2 regions of the Paenibacillus sp. FSL H7-0756 genome follow, and region 1 is predicted to be linked to the other one. Evidence: riboswitches for the same ligand, from Rfam matches in the RefSeq annotation. Region 1 holds a riboswitch; the other holds the start of a gene.
What was found. Region 1 has a riboswitch for glycine ahead of NST04_RS04790 (amino acid permease). Riboswitches for the same ligand answer to the same signal wherever they lie in the genome.
Positions count from the first base shown of each region.

Region 2: another riboswitch for glycine. It lies ahead of gcvT (glycine cleavage system aminomethyltransferase GcvT); the one in region 1 lies ahead of NST04_RS04790 (amino acid permease).

Region 1 is NZ_JBBOVT010000001.1:1,066,963-1,073,643, reverse strand. It holds gene NST04_RS04805 (methyl-accepting chemotaxis protein) at 1-165, opposite strand, end outside; gene NST04_RS04800 (DinB family protein) at 397-945, opposite strand; gene NST04_RS04795 (helix-turn-helix transcriptional regulator) at 1,022-1,969, opposite strand; gene NST04_RS04790 (amino acid permease) at 2,003-3,379, opposite strand; glycine riboswitch at 3,521-3,600, opposite strand; gene NST04_RS04785 (DUF5643 domain-containing protein) at 3,729-4,661, opposite strand; gene NST04_RS04780 (ABC transporter permease) at 4,905-5,858, shown strand; gene NST04_RS04775 (carbohydrate ABC transporter permease) at 5,874-6,681, shown strand, end outside.
Region 2 is NZ_JBBOVT010000001.1:1,536,492-1,543,172, reverse strand. It holds gene NST04_RS06835 (flagellar motor protein MotB) at 1-540, shown strand, start outside; gene NST04_RS06830 (hypothetical protein) at 624-1,256, shown strand; gene gcvH (glycine cleavage system protein GcvH) at 1,354-1,746, opposite strand; glycine riboswitch at 1,931-2,028, shown strand; glycine riboswitch at 2,032-2,132, shown strand; gene gcvT (glycine cleavage system aminomethyltransferase GcvT) at 2,213-3,337, shown strand; gene gcvPA (aminomethyl-transferring glycine dehydrogenase subunit GcvPA) at 3,334-4,686, shown strand; gene gcvPB (aminomethyl-transferring glycine dehydrogenase subunit GcvPB) at 4,683-6,143, shown strand; gene NST04_RS06805 (LuxR C-terminal-related transcriptional regulator) at 6,251-6,681, opposite strand, start outside.

The DNA.
Region 1 (6,681 bases):
AATAATCTGCCCGGCGCGAATCCCCAGATCAATGGAATCCCCAGGGTAATAGGCGAGAAACTTCTCGGTATCACAGACGGCAATCGAGATATCGTATGGAAAAGCAGCTTTCAGAACGGGCGCGAGATTTATTATATCTTCAAGGGAGCGTACGATGTTTTTCATAGGTGAGGGTCTCCTTTTATTCAGTTAGCTTCAGGGTACTGCGAAATTAAGAGTTAAGTTCGACATGTTGCGACAAACCTCCTTTATTCAAAAATGAATAATTAAAATTTGACCATTGTGATCGCTTTTTCGATTACATTTAGCCCGTGAGCCCTCGACGTGATCAATGTAGCAAAATAGCCGGAGCCCTCAGTTACTACTGACAGGCTTCGGCTTATTGGCGTTCTTTTATTACGCTACACTTGATCCTAAGAAATCCTTCAACCGGTTCAGCTGCAGCAAGTGATGGCGGTAGTGCATCTCAATCAGCAGATACCATTCTGCCGCAGACAAGGGGCCGAACCGGGGATGAGGGGCGGTGCTGTGCTCAGGTGCCTGCGCAAGCTTCGGCAGGGTCTCGCGCATACGCTCCATCACTGTGTTCAGGCCTTGGATCAGCTGCTCCTTGCTCTCCGGCTGCACCGGCGTATACTGCGGTGACGGCGGAACATGAACGCGCACAGGCGGGAAGCTGCCCCCGGCAAAAACCGCTTTACCATCCGGAGTCATCTCTGCTTCCTTGCCCGCCGCTTCCCCGTTCCCGGCCAGACACAGATCGATATTACGGAGCTGCATGTACAGCGCCGATTGTATCAAATGCTGAACCATCTGCCCGAGGGACCACTCTCCGTCAGCCGGCTGCCGCAGCAGCTGCTCCATACTGAAGGTATCTAATTCCATAAGATAGTGATTCGCAGTCTTTTCAAATTGCTGTAAGGCTTCCGTAGTCTTCGTATTCATATTCATAGGTTTCAGGCAGCTCCTTTATTCTTAAGGTCTGACCTGAATATACACAAACGCTACTGACAACGTTATGTCAGTAGCGTTCCAGCATTTTTGCCGCTTCCTCCCGCACAAGCTTCCGCAAGGCTTCCGGCTCCAGGACAACCGCCCCCGCTCCCCAGCCAAGCACCCATTGCAGCAGGTCCCCGGGCTGACGCACGCGGAAGGTCATAAGCCTGCCGTCTGCCCGGTCCTCCACGGCCTCCAGATAAAAGTTATTCGATTCAGCAGCCTTGTCAGCGATCTCGGGATGCACCAAAATGCACACGCGTACATGGCGGTCATCCTCCGGCTGGTACGCGTGCAGATCGAAATCAGCAGGCACTTCGAACCGGTCGTCCAGAACGGTAAGCCCGCTCATTCTGGATAACCGGAAATGACGGATTTCCTGCCGCAGCCAGCACCAGGCGACCAGGGTCCAGGCACCTCTGTTCAGGACAAGTCCATACGGCGAGGCGGTTCGGACACTCCGGTGACTTCCGTCAGCTTCCTGTCTGCCCTTCGTATACCCGAAGCTGATCTTCCGCTGCTCCAGAATCGCGCGGCGGATCTGCTCCATGTACTCCTTGTCCTGTCCTTGCAGCTTATCTTTACTGGTACTCAGCAGCAGGATGCTCTGGCGGAGCCGGGCGGCATTCTCCTTGGTATCACCCGGCAGAATCGCTTCAATCTTCCTGCCTGCTGCGGAAGCCCGGTTACCATACTCCGTATCGAACCGTTGCTCCACGAAATCCGTCCCGATCAGCAGAGTCACAGCCTCCTCCGCTGTGAAGCTGACCGGGGGCAGGAAATACCCCTCTACCAGTGAATATCCCTGACCTGTAGCTCCTACCACCGGCACTCCGGCTTCACTAAGCGCCTGGATATCGCGGTAGATGGTTCTTACACTGGTCTCGAAGACAGACGCCAGATCCTCTGCCCGTACGACTCCTTTGCGCTGCAGCTCCAGTACGATGGCTAACATGCGGTCTGTCTTGTTCATGCGGCGGCTGCACCTCTTCATCCTGAAATCAGTTTATGTATTGATTATACTGATTTCCTGTTCACTTTTCTCCTTACGGCTTCTGATGGAGTACAGAACGAACAGCAGGATGAACCAGAGCGGAGTGAACAGCAGCGCCGGACGCGTCTCATCGGCAAAGAGCATGATCACAAGAATGGCGGCAAACAGCGTCAGAACAGCATAGTTAATCACCGGGGTGAACGGCGCTTTGAATTTGGAAACGGCATGTAAATCCGGGCGGTTCCTTTTATACTTGATATGGCAGACTAGCACAACGCCCCAGACCCAGATGAAGCAAATAGCGCTGATCGTAGTCACGATGCCGAAGGCCTGACCCGGAATGAGCTTGCTGAGCAGTGCTCCGGCAGAGATCACCAGGGTGGAGATAAACAGGGAATTCGCAGGCACATGATTCCGGTTCAGCTTGCCAAGCTGCGGCGAGGCCTGATTCCGTCTGCTCAGATTGTAGAGAATCCGGCTGGTCGAGAACATCCCGCTGTTGCAGGCGGAGGCCGCCGAGGTTAAGACCACGAAATTGATAATTCCCGCAGCAATCGGAATCCCGACCAAACTGAAGGTACGCACGAACGGGCTTTCCGCCGCGCTAAGCTGGGTCCAGGGATTAATGCACAGAAGCACGAAGAGCGCGCCTACATAGAAGAACAGAATCCGCAGCGGAATTTTGTTGATTGCGGACGGGATGTTTTTCTCAGGATTCGCAGTCTCCGCTGCCGATACCCCCACCAATTCCACGCCGACATAAGCGAATACCACCATCTGGAAGGAAAATAAGAAGCCCTTCACCCCGTTCGGGAACACGCCCCCATGCTCCCAGAGATTGCGGACTGACACCGAGCCTGCATCCGTCTTGAACCCGGTCACCAGCAGGACAATCCCCAGGCCGATCAGAGCCAGAATTGTAACCACCTTGATCAGAGCAAACCAGAATTCGAGTTCGCCGAAGCTTTTGACCGTGAGCAGATTGAGTCCGAGCAGAATGATCAGGCAGATCACGGCCGGTACCCACTGCGGAATATCGAACCAGTACTGCACATAGACGCCCACCGCAATCACATCGGCCATCGCCGTCATAATCCAGCAGAACCAGTAGGTCCAGCCCGTAATGAATGCCGCGCGCGGCCCCAGGTAATCCTCAGCAATGTCTGTAAAAGATTGATACCCCGCCTTCGAGAGCAGCAGTTCCCCCAGCGCCCGCATCACAAAAAACACGGCGATTCCCACGATCAGATACGTGAGCATGATGGAAGGCCCGGCCTGCTGGATCGCCTTGCCTGAGCCGAGAAATAACCCTGTTCCAATCGTACCGCCGATAGCGATAAGCTGGACATGCCGGTTCGCGAGCTCTCTTTTTAATTCTGTCTGTGCCATTCCTGTTTCCCCCTTAATGAATTCAACGCTGCAAATAACGCAAAAAAGGAGACTGGATATCATCCAATCTCCCGGTTCATAAGAGGTTCCAAATAAGCTATCTGCCTACGCTGAAGGAAATCAGCCAGGGAAATAGAAATCCGGTACTCTTCTGTCCTTTTGCCTGAGATTGTGAACCCTTCGGCGCTGCGGTCTCCCGCAGTCTCTCCAGAAGCTGCTCCAGCTATAGTGTGATCCATAGCCTTCATAGCTTGCGAATATTTAATTATTTGAAGCGGACTTCATCTAAATATTTGTCAATTCTATTCATAGCCCAGACTTCTGTCAATAACATTAGTTACATCGCTTGTTATTTAACCGTAATTTTGGTTTCCAGATCTTTATAATAGGTTTTAGCCCATTGGCCCTGTTTGTCCTTGAACATTTTCCCGCTGGCATCCTTGGCATACGTAAACGGCTTAACACTAATGGTCTTCGGGACGGCCGGAAAAGCACCGTAGTTCTGCTCCTCGGTACCGCTTGTCTTAACCTTCTCAAACGGCTTGCCCCACGGCGAGCTCACATTTCCCTTCTCATCCACAAGGTCATATAACATTCTTTCCGGGTTCCCCTTGGACTTGGCCGCTGCCGGAACTTCCCCCTTGAAGCTCACCTGCAGAGACATTGTCAACGGGGTCATCTGGAAGGATGTCACTGTGTAGCTGAATGTGCTGTTCTTTTTGGAAACGCCCGGCTTCACGGTTAACAGGGTCCCCAGCTTGTTCACTTGAACTTTAAATATAAATGGCTCCTTCACCCCGTTGGCGTATGCCTTCAGCGTAAGGTCGAACTTATCCGGGATTTGCTGCTTCATAGCTCCTTTAGTTAGCCGGATCAACGCCGTGTCCGTATCTTCGGAATTTGTGGAGATGGACGTATCGTACAGCAGCTTTTTCCCATTGACCAATACATCCACAGTTCTGGATGGGTCCATGAAGGAACCATACTTGTCTACCGTCCCTCCCTCCTGCCGGATGCCTGCGACAAGCTCATTACTGTCATAGATCAGATCGGTTAGTGTCAGGGTTACCCCCTCCTGGGTCACGGCCTGATTCGGGGCGGCAGCAAGCTTTTTCTGAACAATCGCCTTCAGAGTGGCGTTATCGCTGATCGCGAATACGCTGCCAGCCTTAGTATCCTTGTTGACATCGGCTGCCGCCGCTACGGCTACAGTGAATCCCCCGCCGACAACTGTTCCTCCGAGTACAGCGGTTACTGCTGTTGCTATAATTGCTTTCTTCATGGTATTTAAGCTGATCGTGTACATAGCTTTTCTCCTTTACTGATTAAGAATATACAGGTATAACGTTCCCCTCCTGCCGGTTTGTGACAAGAGCGCTGAATTCACGCGCTCCGTACAAAGTCATTTTTGAATAAACAGAGTCATTTCCAAGAAAGAATTCCGAAGGGCTGCTCTACTATAATAAATTCATCCAGAACAAGTAGAGTGAGGTTAGAACTTATGGCAAATCCCGCACCACAAGCTATGAACACCAAGCCAGCGACACCGCCCCAGGGCCGTTTCGGCCGTCTGCTGCACAATATCGTGCGATACCGGGTGCTGCTGCTGATGCTGCTGCCCACGTCGATTATCTTTTTCATCAACTGCTATATTCCGATGTTCGGATTATTCATTGCCTTCAAGAACATCAACTACATTGATGGCATTATGGGCAGTCCCTGGGCCGGGCTGGATAACTTCCGGTTCCTCTTCGCCACCTCTGACGCCCTGCGCGTGACGATCAACACCGTGGGGTACAATGTGGTCTTCATTATCTCAGGCCTAATTCTCTCCGTCTCGCTGGCGATTGCGATCAATGAGGTGCGTAACAAGCTGGCTTCGAAGTTCTTCCAGACCGTGATGATTATGCCGAACTTCCTGTCCATGGTCGTGGTCAGCTTCATCGTCTATGCCTTCCTGCACCCGGAGTATGGCTTCCTGGTCAAGCATATTCTGCCGATGTTCGGCTACTCCTCGGTGAACGCTTATATGCATCCTAACGCATGGCCTTACATTCTGTGGATCACCAAAATGTGGCACTCCATCGGGATCGGCAGCGTCATCTATCTTGCAGCGATCACCGGCATCAGCGAAGAGCTGTACGAGGCTGCGGTGATGGACGGGGCCAGCAAATGGCAGCAGATCACCAAGATTACCCTGCCGCTGCTTACGCCGATCATGGTCATTCTCACGATTCTTAATATGGGCGGTATCTTCCGCTCTGACTTCGGGCTGTTCTACCATGTGACCCTGGACTCCGGTGCGCTGCGCTCGACTACGGACGTCATCGACACCTATGTCTACCGGGGCCTGATCCAGCTCAATGACCTGGGGATGTCCTCTGCGGCGAACTTCTATCAATCGGTCGTCGGCTTCTTCCTGGTCATCGGCGCGAATGCACTGGCCCGTAAGCTGAACCGCGATACGGCTCTTTTCTAGAAACGGAGGATTCTAATGACTACTGCATCCCGAAGCAACCCTTATACCAAAGGCTCTACCACCGCCCAGATTATTCTGAATGTGTTCTTCATCGCCTTCAGCCTGGCGTGTATCCTGCCGATCGTGCTCATTGTCGCTATCTCCTTAACCAACGAGAAGGCCTTGACGCTCCAGGGTTACAAGTTCTGGCCCGATCATATCGATGCGTCCGCGTACCAATATTTGTTCAAGCATTCGGAGACACTGGTTAAGGCGTATGGTGTCAGCTTGACCGTTACCCTTATCGGAACTGTTCTGGCCGTGCTGCTGATTGCACTGTATGCGTATCCGCTCTACCGGAAGGATTTCCCTTTTAAAAAGACATTCAACTTCTATCTGCTGATCACGATGCTGTTCTCGGGCGGACTGGTTCCCTTCTATCTGCTGTACGTGAATTATCTCGATCTGAAGGACTCGCTGGTCGCTCTGATCCTGCCCGGCTTGTCCAATGCCTTCTATATCTTCATCACCCGTACCTTCTTCCAGCAGACCATCCCGGAGGAGATGATTGAATCCGGCAAGCTCGACGGAGCTTCGGAATGGCGGATCTTCTTCCAGCTCGTGCTGCCGATCTCCCTGCCTGTACTGGCGACCATCGGACTGTTCACTACGCTGATGTACTGGAATGACTGGTTCAACTCCATGCTGTTCATTAATGACACCAATAAGTTCTCGCTGCAGTACGTCATGATCCAGATGATCCGCCAGGCCGAATTCTTCAAAACCCAGCTTGCCGGCACCGGTGTCGCCCTGATGGTACAGGAATCCGTTCCAACCGAAAGTC
Region 2 (6,681 bases), 470 kb from region 1:
GCAACCGGACAAACAGGAAACGGGGAGGGACACCAGCCGTCAGCGCGCGAGCTTGCTTTTCGGGAACAGGAAGCGAAGCTGGCTGCTCTTATGGGCGTCATCACCCAGTATGTGGAGGAGAATAACCTTGGGGAACAGATTTTTGTGGCCGATAAACCGCAGGGCATTGCCATCACGCTGAGTGACCGGTTCCTGTTCGATGCGGGTAAGGCTGAGTTGAAATCCCCTGCCTTCCCTGCACTGCGCCAGCTATCGGGCCTGTTCCGCGGCATCGGCGCCACGATCAGCATCGAAGGCCACACCGACAATGTTCCCGTGACGCCCGGATCAGTCTATAAAGACAACTGGGAGCTATCCGGCGCCCGTGCGCTGTCCGTCCTGCGCTTTTTTCTGGACAAAGAGGGGCTGAGCCCTGATACCTTCCAGTACGCGGGTTATGCCGATACCCGGCCTGCCTACGATAATACAACCGCCGAGGGAAAGCAGCGGAACCGCCGGGTTGAACTAATTGTGCTGCGTCAGCTTCAGGAGGAAGAATAGCACGTAATTGCGAGCGAATCAGCTCAGATACCGGCAGGCGGCAAAAGCATATATCCATTTGCTAATAAAGGAGATAGACCGCTATGCAGGATACAAACGGAGCGGCGTCGGAGGCCGCAGGGTTCTTCAGGTTTTTGCGGCTGGCAGTTTCGCTGATCATGATCATTATTGCCCAGGGGATGCTTACCCTCTTCGTCGGATTTTTTGCCGCCTTCATGCAGTTCTTCTCCTCCCGTTACTTCTGGGGAGACCTGGCCCGCGTCTATCCGCTGGACAAGCTGATTGCAATTGGCGCTGATTACCTTATTGCCGGAGCTCTCTTCGCCCTGGCTTGGTTCGGGGTCTGGTGGATGCTCTACGGCTTGTCCGGGAATGGGCGTATCCGCTGTTTCCCCCTGCTTTTGCTGAGCGCGTATTCGACGTTTCTTCTCCTCTTTGCACAAGTCAATCCGGTCTATAACCCGGAAGCCATGATCCCCAGTTCTGCCGGGGAAGCGACATTTATCGTTTGTATGGGGATGTCGGCTGCTGTGCTTTTCCCGTTTTATTCAGCCGGGGTGTATTATTTCGTGCTCAAGCCCGCCACCCGTCCGCGAAAAAGATACCGTTTCCTGCTGCTGTGCTCTGTATTTTCCATTGCGGGTCTGGCTCTTCTGCCCCTGCTGTGGCAGCTGGCTCCGGGCCTTTATCCCGGTCTGCTTAGCTTCCCGGAATAAGATACAGACGCAAAAAGACAGACCTCTCACATTAGTAACATCTAATGTAATAAAGAGAAGTCTGCCGTATTCAGCGCTTTCGCGGATAAGCTAACTTTTATTCCCCAACGAGTTCCTTGTACGCAGCCGCATCCAGCAGGCCGGTTACTGCCTCTGCGAACTCTGCATCAAGCTCCAGCTCAAAAATCCAACCGTCCCCGTAAGGCTGGTCATTGATCAGCTCCGGGCTGGCCTCCAGCGCATCGTTGATCTTGGTCACCTTACCGGATACGGGTGAATATAGCTCCGATACGGTCTTCACGGATTCGATACTGCCCACACTGTCGCCTGCGGAGATCGCCGCGCCCACTTCCGGAAATTCTACAAACACGATATCGCCCAGCAGATGCTGCGCATGATCCGTAATCCCTACACGTACTACGCGTCCCTCGCCCTGCTGCGCCCACTCATGCTCTTCGCTGTATAGCAGGTTGTCAAGCACTTCACTCATTCCAAGCCGCCTCTTTTCCGTAATTGGAGTTCTAAATTTAGTTATAGCCTAAGTTATCGGCTTGCCTAATGTCAATATAACTGACAGTAAAATTAAATTTGTCAACTTTTTGACGTTTTTTTGATTGACAGGGCGGAGGGTTACCCGGTTTAATGGAGTCAGTAGAAAAACATATGGTTTGCGAATGATGGCATAGGGAGAGACTGTCTCACAGGAAGACAGCGCCGAAGGAGTAAGCCCGGGATGGGTGAATCTCTCAGGCAAAAGGACCTTTGCCGGACGCATCTCTGGAGAGCATCCGGGTGCCTGCGCCGCAGGCTTCACGGATCACCAACGGGGAAACCTGCGCGGCATGGCAGGGTAACTCTCAGGTACCAAGGACAGAGCGAAAGTCCATTTATGCATACGTGCATAATGGCTTTCGCCTGTCCTTTTTCGTATGTAATCAGACCAAGGGAGTGACAAGATGGAGTCTTTGAGAAGAACGCCTTTTTATGATCTCTATGCCGCTTATGCGGAGTCCAGATGTATTGATTTCGGCGGCTGGGAGCTGCCGGTGCAGTTCACAGGCATCGTGAAGGAGCATGAAGCCGTCCGTGAACGGGCCGGACTGTTCGATGTCTCGCATATGGGGGAATTCATGGTTACCGGGAACGGCGCTGAAGCCTTCCTGCAGAGAATGACCACCAATGATGTCACCCGCCTGGAAGACGGCGCAGCGCAGTACACCCTGATGCTCTACCCAAGCGGCGGAGTGGTGGACGATCTGCTTGTATACCGGCTGGGCGGGGAGCGTTACATGCTTGTCGTCAATGCGTCCAATATCGACAAGGACTTCCAGTGGCTGCAGGAGCATCATACCGCTGAATTCAGCGGGGTCACCCTGCAGAATATCTCGGATGAGACGCTGCTGCTCGCGTTGCAGGGTCCGCTGGCAGAGACGATTCTGGCCAAGGTCACGCAGGTGCCACTAACAGAGCTTAAGCCGTTCCACTTCATCGAACACGCTGAAGTCTGCGGCGTCACCGTCCTGCTCTCCCGTACCGGATATACCGGCGAAGACGGCTTCGAGCTGTATGCCCCCGCCGATACAGCAGCAGCACTCTGGAACGGTCTGCTGGCCGCTGGCGCTCCGCATGGCCTGACGCCTGCCGGCCTGGGCGCACGTGATACGCTCCGCTTCGAAGCCAAGCTGCCGCTGTACGGCCAGGAGCTGTCGGCGGAGATTACGCCGCTTGAAGCCGGTGTCCAGTTCTTCGTGAAGCTGGACGCAGGGGACTTCATCGGCCGCGATGCCCTGCTGAAGCAGAAGGAAGCCGGCCTGCCCCGGCGTCTTGTGGGCCTGGAGATGATCGACCGCGGCATTCCCCGCTCCCACTATCCCGTGTACGCGGACGGAGTGAAGATCGGTGAAGTTACGACCGGCACCCAATCCCCTACCCTGAAGCGGAATCTCGGACTCGCCCTGCTGGACGCTGCCTATACGGAGCCGGGCACAGAGGTGTACGTGGAGATTCGCGGCAAGCAGCTCAAGGCTGCCGTCATCAAAGCCCCATTCTACAAAAGAAGCCAAGGAGTGAAGCCGCAATGAAGCACCGCTATCTGCCTATGACTGAGCAAGACCGCGCAGAAATGATGGAGACCGTAGGCATCCAGTCTATCGATGAGCTGTTCGCCGATATTCCGCAGTCTGTCCGTTACCAGGGGACCCTGCCGATGTCCGGCGCCCTGGACGAATATGCACTGCTTCGCCATATGAAGGGGCTCGCAGACAAGAACGCCGATTTCGACACTCACACCAGCTTCCTCGGCGCCGGATTATATGACCACCATGTTCCGGTCGTGATCAACCATGTGATTTCCCGTTCGGAATTTTATACCGCCTACACCCCTTATCAGCCGGAGATCAGCCAGGGTGAGCTTCAGGCCATCTTCGAATTCCAGTCCTATATCTGTGAGCTGACCGGGATGAAGGTCGCCAATGCCAGTATGTATGACGGCGCAACGGCCCTGTCCGAAGCGGCTGTGCTGGCCGCAGGCGCAACCAAGCGCAAGAAGCTGATTGTCTCCCGTACCGTTCACCCGGAAGCGCGCCAGGTGCTGCGCACCTCCGCCAACGCCTGGGGCCTGCAAATTGTAGAGATTGACTATGCTGACGGGGTAACGGATCTCGCCAGGCTGGCCGAAGCCATTGACAGCGATACCGCTGCTGTTCTGGTCCAGTCCCCCAACTTCTTCGGCGGGATTGAGGATCTGCGCCAGATTGAGCCGCTGATCCATGCGGTCAAGGGACTGATCGTGGTCAGCGCGAACCCCATTGCACTTGGCGTATTGGAGTCCCCCGGACGGCTTGGCGCAGACATCGTAGTCGGCGACGCGCAGCCGCTGGGTATCGCCGCCTCGCTGGGCGGCCCTACCTGCGGATTCTTCGCGGTGGCTGAGCCGCTTATGCGCCGGATGCCGGGCCGGATCGTCGGCCAGACGGTTGACCGGAATGGCAAGCGCGGCTTCGTGCTGACCCTGCAAGCCCGCGAACAGCATATCCGCCGGGAGAAGGCGACCTCGAATATCTGCTCCAACCAGGCGCTTTTGGCGCTGTGCGCCTCCGTCTACCTGTCCGTGATGGGCAAGGAGGGCATGCGCGAGGTAGGTGAGCTGAACATCCGCAAGAGCCACTATGCTGCCGGGCGGCTGGCTGAAATCACCGGTGCAGAGCGCGTCTTCACTGCCCCGTTCTTCAATGAATTCGTCCTGAAGCTCCCGGAGGGCAGCAGTGTGAGTGCGGTGAACTCCAAGCTGCTGAAGGAAGGCTATCTGGGCGGTTATGACTTAGGCCGGGATTATCCCGAGCTGGCCGGACATATGCTGGTGGCCGTAACGGAGAAACGAAGCAAGACCGAAATTGACGAATTCGCAAGCGCACTGGAGGGCTGTGTATGAAACCGGAACAAAGTCTGATTTTTGAATTAAGCCGTCCCGGCCGCTCGGCCTACTCCCTGCCTCTGTGTGATGTGCCGCAGGAAGAAGGTCTTGACTCACTCATTCCCGGAGGGCTGCTGCGCAGTGAGCCGGTTGTGCTGCCGGAGGTATCCGAGGTGGATGTGATCCGCCACTATACCGCCCTGTCCCGCCGCAACTTCGGAGTCGATAACGGCTTCTATCCGCTCGGCTCCTGCACGATGAAATACAACCCGAAGATCAACGAGGATGTCGCCCGCTTCCCCGGACTCTCCAAGATCCATCCGTACCAGCCGGAGGAGAGCATCCAGGGTGCGCTTGAACTGATGTACACGCTGCAAAAGGATCTCGCCGCCCTGACCGGCATGGATGCCGTATCCCTGCAGCCTGCTGCCGGTGCCCACGGCGAGTGGACCGGCCTGATGATGATCCGCGCCTACCATGAGAGCCGCGGCGAGATCCGTTCCAAGGTCATCGTGCCCGATTCCTCGCACGGTACCAACCCGGCAAGCGCCGCAGCCGCCGGCCTTGAGACAGTCACCATCCCGTCCAATGACAAGGGTATGGTTGACCTTGAGGCGCTGAAGGCAGCTGTCGGCAGCGACACTGCTGCGCTGATGCTCACGAACCCGAGTACCCTCGGACTCTTCGAGACGCAGATCGTCGAGATCGCCGCGATTGTCCACGAAGCGGGCGGACTGCTCTATTATGACGGAGCGAACTCCAACGCGATTATGGGCATCACCCGCCCGGGCGATATGGGCTTCGATGTCGTGCATCTCAACCTGCACAAAACGATGAGTACGCCGCACGGCGGCGGCGGGCCGGGAGCCGGACCCGTCGGCGTGAAGGCGAAGCTGATCCCGTTCCTGCCGCAGCCTACTGTGGCACAGAACGGGGACGGCAGCTTTACGCTGGACTGCGGCGGGCCGGAATCGATCGGCCGCGTCAAAGCCTTTTACGGCAACTTCGGGATTCTCGTCCGTGCTTATGCGTATATCCGCACCTACGGTCCTGACGGCCTGCGTGAGGTGTCCGAGAACGCCGTGCTGAACGCCAACTATATGATGCACCGGCTGGCTCCTTACTTCGAGATTCCCTTCCCGGGCGTCTGCAAGCATGAATTCGTCATGTCCGGCAAAAATCTTAAGCAATACGGTGTACGTACCCTCGATGTAGCCAAACGGCTGCTCGACTTCGGTTATCATCCGCCTACCGTCTATTTCCCGCTGACTGTAGAGGAATGTATGATGATTGAACCGACCGAGACGGAGAGCAAGGAAACGCTCGACGGCTTCATTGAGACAATGATCCGAATCGTTAAGGAAGCCGAGGAGACGCCAGAGATTGTCATTAACGCACCGCATACGACTGAAATCAGCCGCCTGGATGAGACGCAGGCCGCGCGTAAGCCGGTACTCAACTGCTCCTGCGGTTAACCTTCTACCAGGGAAGCTAGGCTTCTAAATCAAATAGCCGGGTCAGGGATACCTCAGTATCGCTGACCCGGCTATCTTTTATATGTATCCGAATACGGAATTGCCCGCTACGGCGTAAGGCGCTTCACGAACTGGAAGCGGTCATTCACCCGCATTTTACTATAAATACTCTTCAGCATATTGCGCACGGTGCCTTCACTGATGCCCAGATCGCTCCCGATGTGCAGTGCGCTCTTCTCCATCAGCCACAGCCTCGCCACCTCCTGCTCCCGTGCGGTCAGCTTATATTCCAAGAGCGTAGCTTCCAGCCGGTACCGCTGCATCTCCGGGTTCTTCTCCATCCACTTCTCCATGATATTCTCGGCAATCTGCTGTACGAAGGGAATGGCGAACTCTATCGGCTCTCCTCTATTAAAAGAAATATCAACATACCCGTAAACGCTATCATCATCCTGCAGTGGAGCGCATACACAGTTCCAGTCCCGGAAGGTCTGATCCGTATGCTCCGTTCCCCGCACCACCCCGATGCAGTTCATCT